Regions from separate parts of the Clostridium beijerinckii genome, predicted to be linked through region 1. Evidence: a T-box and tRNA genes for the amino acid it is inferred to sense, from the RefSeq annotation. Region 1 holds a T-box; the other holds one or more tRNA genes.
The links. The T-box of region 1 lies ahead of PZA12_RS00630 (glycine--tRNA ligase). A T-box ahead of a tRNA ligase gene usually reads a tRNA of that ligase, here a tRNA-Gly.

Region 1 (3,420 bases):
TAAAGTAAATAGATTATATTTACTTCTATAAAAAGGTTCTATATGTGTAAAAGGCATATATGAACCTTTTATTGCTGTTGATTAAAAATAAAATATAAGAAAAATAATTTAAAATTTGGAAGTCTATAATAAGCCCAGAAATATTTTGTATCTGCATAAATATTTATAGTAATTATTATTCCTTTTGGATAATAAGAAAGAAAAGCTATAGGCATTTCTGAAAACAACAAAAGTAAATAAAATATAAAAAAGACTTGCATAATTAGAAAAAACTGATATAATAGATTAAGTAATGACGTTCCGCGATAGCTCAATGGTGGAGCACTCGGCTGTTAACCGATAGGTTGGAGGTTCGAGTCCTCTTCGCGGAGCCATTTTTTTATATTTTTTTAGAATAGTATTATAAGTTATAGCATGTATTTTGTAAGCATTGTTATAGCTTTTTTTATTCCATATGAATTTATACTAAATTTAAATTTGTGAACATTGTTACTCTTGAGGGGATAAGTTATGGAAATACTTACTCAGAGAATCACAGTTTGTAAAGAGAATGAAAAAGTATATTAGCTCGCCGAATTTTTCTCGCTTACATTTGAAAAATCAGATGCGCAAAAATCTACAGTTCCACAATCGCTTGAGATTTTATTCTTTCCAAGTTTTATAAAGATGAATTAGGAATATATAATATGTATTAATTCTAAAATGTAGATGCTATTTGATAATTTTGATAGTATAGAGATATAAATTTGATATTTTATTAAAAAAGGGTTGCATAATCTAAAAAAGCTGATATAATAGATTAAGTAATGACGTTCCGCGATAGCTCAATGGTGGAGCACTCGGCTGTTAACCGATAGGTTGGAGGTTCGAGTCCTCTTCGCGGAGCCATTTTTTTTATATTTTTTTAGAATAGTATTATAAGTTATAGCATGTATTTTGTAAGCATTGTTATAGCTTTTTTTATTCCATATGAATTTATACTAAATTTAAATTTGTGAACATTGTTACTCTTGAGGGTATAAGTTATGGAAATACTTACTCAGAGAATCACAGTTTGTAAAGAGAATGAAAAAATATATTAGCCTGCCGAATTTTTCTCACACACATTTGAAAAATTAGATGCTCAAAAATCTACAGTTCCACAATCGCTTAAGATTTTATTCTTTCCAAGTTTTATAAAGATGAATTAGGAATATATAATATGTATTAATTCTAAAATGTAGATGCTATTTGATAATTTTGATAGTATAGAGATATAAATTTGATATTTTATTAAAAAAGGGTTGCATAATCTAAAAAAGCTGATATAATAGATTAAGTAATGACGTTCCGCGATAGCTCAATGGTGGAGCACTCGGCTGTTAACCGATAGGTTGGAGGTTCGAGTCCTCTTCGCGGAGCCATTTTTTTATATTTTTTTAGAAAATATTCAATCTTGACATATAAAATGATTTTGTTAAAATTAATTTATAAATTAAATACACATGTTGAAAAAGAAGAGTAATTTATAAGTCAGTTGAAGAGAGATGATGTTTGGTGGAAATCATTATTGGTTATAAATGAATGGAGCTTTTGAGTGTGAGGAAATCGATGAAGAAAGATGGGCTTAAGCCAAGAAGGGTGGAACCGCGGAATTATATTTCGTCCCTTTGTGCTTAAAGCCCTTTTTATTTTATAAAAATATATTTGGAGGGATAAAACAATGGCAGTAGAAAAAACAATGGATAAGATTGTGGCTCTTTGTAAAAATAGAGGATTTGTATTTCCAGGCTCAGATATATATGGTGGTCTAGCTAATTCGTGGGATTACGGTCCTTTAGGAGTAGAATTCAAAAATAATGTAAAAAAAGCATGGTGGAAAAAGTTTGTTCAAGAAAGTCCTTATAATGTTGGATTGGATTCCGCTATTTTAATGAATAGAGAAGTTTGGGTTGCATCAGGGCATGTTGGAGGTTTCTCAGACCCATTAATGGATTGTAAGGAATGCAAGGCAAGATTTAGAGCTGATAAATTAGTTGAAGATCATATGACAGAAAATGGAGCAGAAGTAGCTACAGCTGATGGATGGACTAATGAACAATTGAAAGAATATATTGAAAAAAATAACATAGTTTGTCCTAAATGTGGAAAAATGAACTACACAGATATAAGAAAGTTTAATCTTATGTTTAAAACATTTCAAGGTGTTACTGAAGATGCTAAATCAGAAATGTATCTAAGACCAGAAACAGCACAAGGTATTTTTGTTAATTTTAAAGCAGTGCAAAGAACATCAAGAAAAAAAGTACCATTTGGTATAGCTCAAATAGGTAAATCTTTTAGAAATGAAATTACACCTGGTAATTTTACTTTCAGAACAAGAGAATTTGAACAAATGGAATTAGAATTTTTCTGTAAGCCTGGAACTGATTTAGAGTGGCACAAATATTGGAAGGACTATTGCTGGAATTTCTTGCTAAACTTGAATGTTAAGTCAGAAAATTTAAGAATGAGAGATCATGGAGAAGAAGAGTTATCTTTCTACTCGAATGCAACTTCTGATATAGAATATTTATTCCCATTTGGTTGGGGAGAACTTTGGGGAATAGCAGATAGAACTGATTATGATTTATCTAAGCATCAAGAACATTCTGGACAGGATTTAAGCTATTTAGATCAAACAACTAATGAGAAATATGTTCCATATGTTATAGAGCCGTCGTTAGGTGCAGATAGAGTTGCTTTAGCATTTTTAATTGAAGCATATGATGAAGAAGAGTTAGAAGGTGGAGATGTTAGAACTGTAATGCATTTACACCCAGCATTAGCTCCTTTTAAAGCAGCAATATTGCCTCTTTCTAAAAAGCTATCAGAAAAATCTTTAGATATTTATGCGGAGTTAAGTAAGAAATTCAATCTTGATTTCGATGAAACAGGAAGTATAGGTAAGAGATACAGAAGGCAAGATGAAATTGGAACTCCTTATTGTATAACAATAGATTTCGATACATTAGAAGATGAGTCAGTAACAATTAGAAATAGAGATACTATGGAACAAGAAAGAATTAAAATAAGTGAAATAGAAAATTATATCCAAGCAAGTTTGGAATTTTAGGATTATACCTAAACAAAAACTGATTCAAGATAATTTCTTCTTGGGTCAGTTTATTTTTTTGTTGCAAGTGTTATAATTAAAATAACGAAGAACAAATTTTGGCAATAATATATACGATGGATAGAGATTTAAATTTGGAGGATAAATCATGAAGAAAGATTTTAATGAGTTTAAAGAATTTATAGTGGGTAAGAAAGTTGGAGTTGTTGGAATTGGAGTGAGCAATATTCCGCTAATCAATTTTTTAATAGATTTAGGTGCTGTTGTAACGGCTTTTGATAAAAAGAATTTAGAAGAACTTGGAGACGTTGCAGATGGATTTAATA
Region 2 (3,420 bases), 1.9 Mb from region 1:
GTTCGTTTAATATCTAGGAATTCACCATCAATAGGTGGAGCCATGCCATTTGCTACTGAAATTTTTCTATTATCTGCAAAAATATTAGAATTAGATGTTTTAACATTTTGGGTAGATGCTGCTTCATCATCAAATGAGATGATTAGAGTAGGATTATTAGATTTAATAGACGATATATTATTACTGTTATAACTACAATTATTATTATTATTATTACTGCTGTTATTGGACATAGCAGTATTTTTTTCATCTTCATCATCATCAAATGAAAAAGATGAAATACACTTGCCAGAAATGACTGGTTCAGGTGTAAAACCAATTATTTCTTCATTCTCATCTGGTGCAAAATCATTTTTTGGTAGTTCATTTTGTTTTCTTTTACTCATAAGTGTTCTCCTTTAATAAATTTTATAAAAATTTTTATACATTTTTTCTATGAATGATCAAAGAAAAGAAATGCATGCTTCTAAATATAAAAGATTAAATGAAAGAGCTCTGTTAATCAGATGCAAAATTTGGATCTTACTTTTTGCAGGATAACTTTTTTGAAGAGATCTTTTGAATTTTCATTTATCTCACTTAGGATATATGCAGAAATAGAGAATATTCTAATATTCTCTAGAATATTAGAATATAAGAATATATATTCTTCAGAATATGCTTGAAAAATGTGGCTTAAGGAGAGGTTAGTATTTAAATTAAAAACTTTTAGGTAGTGTAATATATGATTGAATTTTTTAGAAGGTAATAAAAAATATTTAAGGCAATAACAAATTAATATGAAATAATTATCTATGAAAATAAATTTAGGAGGGGAGTAAATGAAAAAAGTATTAGTTGAACCATTTAGAATTTGGTTAGATAGTGGTACTGTAATTAGATACAGTTTATCGGGATAATACTCTGTAACTATAAATATATATAGCACATATGTTAACATTTTTATTTTATGGTTTAATTTAATAAGACATGGAATAAAAAATAAGAGGCTAATAAATAATTGAGAGTGAATTCTAATTTAATATTAAAATTTAGTTAAATAAAATAATTAAGTTTTAATATTAGATTATTTATTAAGCAGTTTGCTTACTAAAATTTCAAATATAAACTTATTATTGAAAAGCATTATACTCAAAGTGATATAAATTTAAATATATTTATAAATTTATATTAATGCAGTAAATAAAAAAGTCAAAGCCTGTGATACTGCTAGGTGAGAGATATCTAAATAAGGTAAAATTGCGGTAAAAAATACAATATTCAGCACTTTATTTGAAAAAAATTAAATTTTTGTGTTGACAACCTATAATATGTAACATATAATAAACAAGCAGGTTAGTTGCGGGTATCGTATATCGGTAATACTCCAGCCTTCCAAGCTGGAAAGGTGGGTTCGATTCCCACTACCCGCTCCAAAAAAATTAAAGAGTTTGCAACATAATAAATAATATGCGTTTTTAGCTCAGCTGGATAGAGCAACGCCCTTCTAAGGCGTGGGCCAGGGGTTCGAATCCCTTAAAACGCACCATAATGGTGAACGTAGTTCAGTTGGTAGAGCGCCAGTTTGTGGCACTGGTTGTCGTGGGTTCGAGTCCCATCGTTCACCCCATGTAAAAATATTAGTAGGCTACAAGGAAATTGATTTAGCTTAATTATTTGCAAAAGTATCCTATCATAATTATTATTTTGGTTCACTAGCTCAGTCGGTAGAGCACATGACTTTTAATCATGGTGTCCCGGGTTCGATTCCCGGGTGAGCCACCAATTTGTTTAACCTAAAGTAGAAAAGTATAGTTATAAATATACTTTTTACTTTAGGCTTTTTTATTCTTTAGGAATTTATATTCCAGTAAAATAAAAATAACAGCACCAAGGTAAATGTTAACCTTGGTGCTGTTAGATTTTAATAATATACTGGGATGCTATTAAATATTTTTCTTAAAATAGTTTTCTTTTTCAAAACGGCTGTAGAGTAGCACATATCTTTAAAATAGGCATATTCCTTAACAGTATGATTCTTATAAAATACAAAATTTATAAGTTCAATTTCTTCTTCATTTAAAGTTTTAAGAGCTGACTTTAAATCTTCATAATCACAGACTTCACATAATGAAGCCTCGATAGATATTTCTTGTGAGGGGATATCTTCTTCAAAGTTATCATGAAAACTTAAAACATCATTACTGTCAGTGGAACTTCTAAAATTCATTTTCCTAATTAAATCATTTACATTATTCTTTATTGCATTAGTAGCATAAGCAACAAACCTGTGCTTCTCCAAATTGTACATGGAAACAGATTTAAAAAGTGATTTATAACATTCCTGCTGAATATCATAAATGCTGTATCCATCAACAAAAGTTTTCTTTGAGATATTATAGATTAAAGGCTTAAACTCATCAGCTAATTTTTCTTTTGCGACTTCATCATTATTTTTACATCTTCTCACCAGATTTTCAATATAATCAAAATTCATATGAACCTCCTTCCTCGTTTAATGGCTGCAAACTAAATTGATTAATTTACATATGTTGTGTTTAGTGTTAAGTTAATTTCTACATGTAGATATACGGTAGAGAATGTATGCTTTATATAAAAATAGAAAATAATTTATATTAATTTATTGAAGAGTAACCTAAAGTAATATGTTTACTACATATAGAAGTTTTTTGATTTACTCATCTAAATACAATAATGCGTTTATGGAGAGTTTTGTAATATGAATAATTACATGAATGGCTAAAAAATAGAAGGGTAAGTATTATTGCAGAGTAATAATTTATTTATATCAAAAAATAAAAAATGGTCTGGATAATTGGCATACAGAAAAATAGGTAAAATTAAATTTAAAAACCTGCTGATAAAAGTATTTACCTTTATCAGCAGGTTTCAATTTAAAGAGAAGTTTCATAAAAATACATCACAAATAGATATCAGAAAATTCTATCTTGGTATTTTGCACAAGGCGATTATCCAATAAATTTACTGGTTCTTTATCCATATAGTCCTCAATTATAGTTTCACTAGGAAGTAAAATAGTAAAAGCGCTTCCTTTGCCCAACTCACTTTTAACAGATATGCTGCCTCCCAGTGATTCAACAAACTTCTTTACCAGCGACAGACCAATGCCTGCGCCTTCTGCCTGTCTTGATAGAGAACTATCTACCTGTCCAAATCTTTCAAAGATAATGTTCGCCTTATCTTCTGGTATACCTATTCCTTTATCTTTAACTTCAATACATATCTTATCGTTTATAGAACTTAAAGTTACAATAATAGGCTTGCCTTCAGGAGTAAATTTAGTGGCGTTAGAAAGAAGATTTAGAAGTATTCTTTCATATTTCTCATCATCAATTCCTATAATTTTTTTTTCAATTAAAGGTACAAATGTTACATCAATGGACTTTAAAGCTACATATG

Region 2: it has a tRNA-Gly gene. The T-box ahead of PZA12_RS00630 (glycine--tRNA ligase) is inferred to sense a tRNA for this amino acid. The anticodon was not compared.

Annotation. Positions count from the first base shown of each region.
Region 1 covers NZ_CP144906.1:134,002-137,421, forward strand. The annotation lists tRNA gene PZA12_RS00615 (tRNA-Asn) at 300-374, shown strand; tRNA gene PZA12_RS00620 (tRNA-Asn) at 814-888, shown strand; tRNA gene PZA12_RS00625 (tRNA-Asn) at 1,329-1,403, shown strand; T-box leader at 1,479-1,652, shown strand; gene PZA12_RS00630 (glycine--tRNA ligase) at 1,703-3,094, shown strand; gene murD (UDP-N-acetylmuramoyl-L-alanine--D-glutamate ligase) at 3,243-3,420, shown strand, end outside.
Region 2 covers NZ_CP144906.1:3,787,183-3,790,602, reverse strand. The annotation lists gene PZA12_RS17455 (hypothetical protein) at 1-386, opposite strand, end outside; tRNA gene PZA12_RS17450 (tRNA-Gly) at 1,342-1,415, shown strand; tRNA gene PZA12_RS17445 (tRNA-Arg) at 1,452-1,528, shown strand; tRNA gene PZA12_RS17440 (tRNA-His) at 1,534-1,609, shown strand; tRNA gene PZA12_RS17435 (tRNA-Lys) at 1,689-1,764, shown strand; gene PZA12_RS17430 (sigma-70 family RNA polymerase sigma factor) at 1,904-2,476, opposite strand; gene PZA12_RS17425 (hybrid sensor histidine kinase/response regulator) at 2,921-3,420, opposite strand, start outside.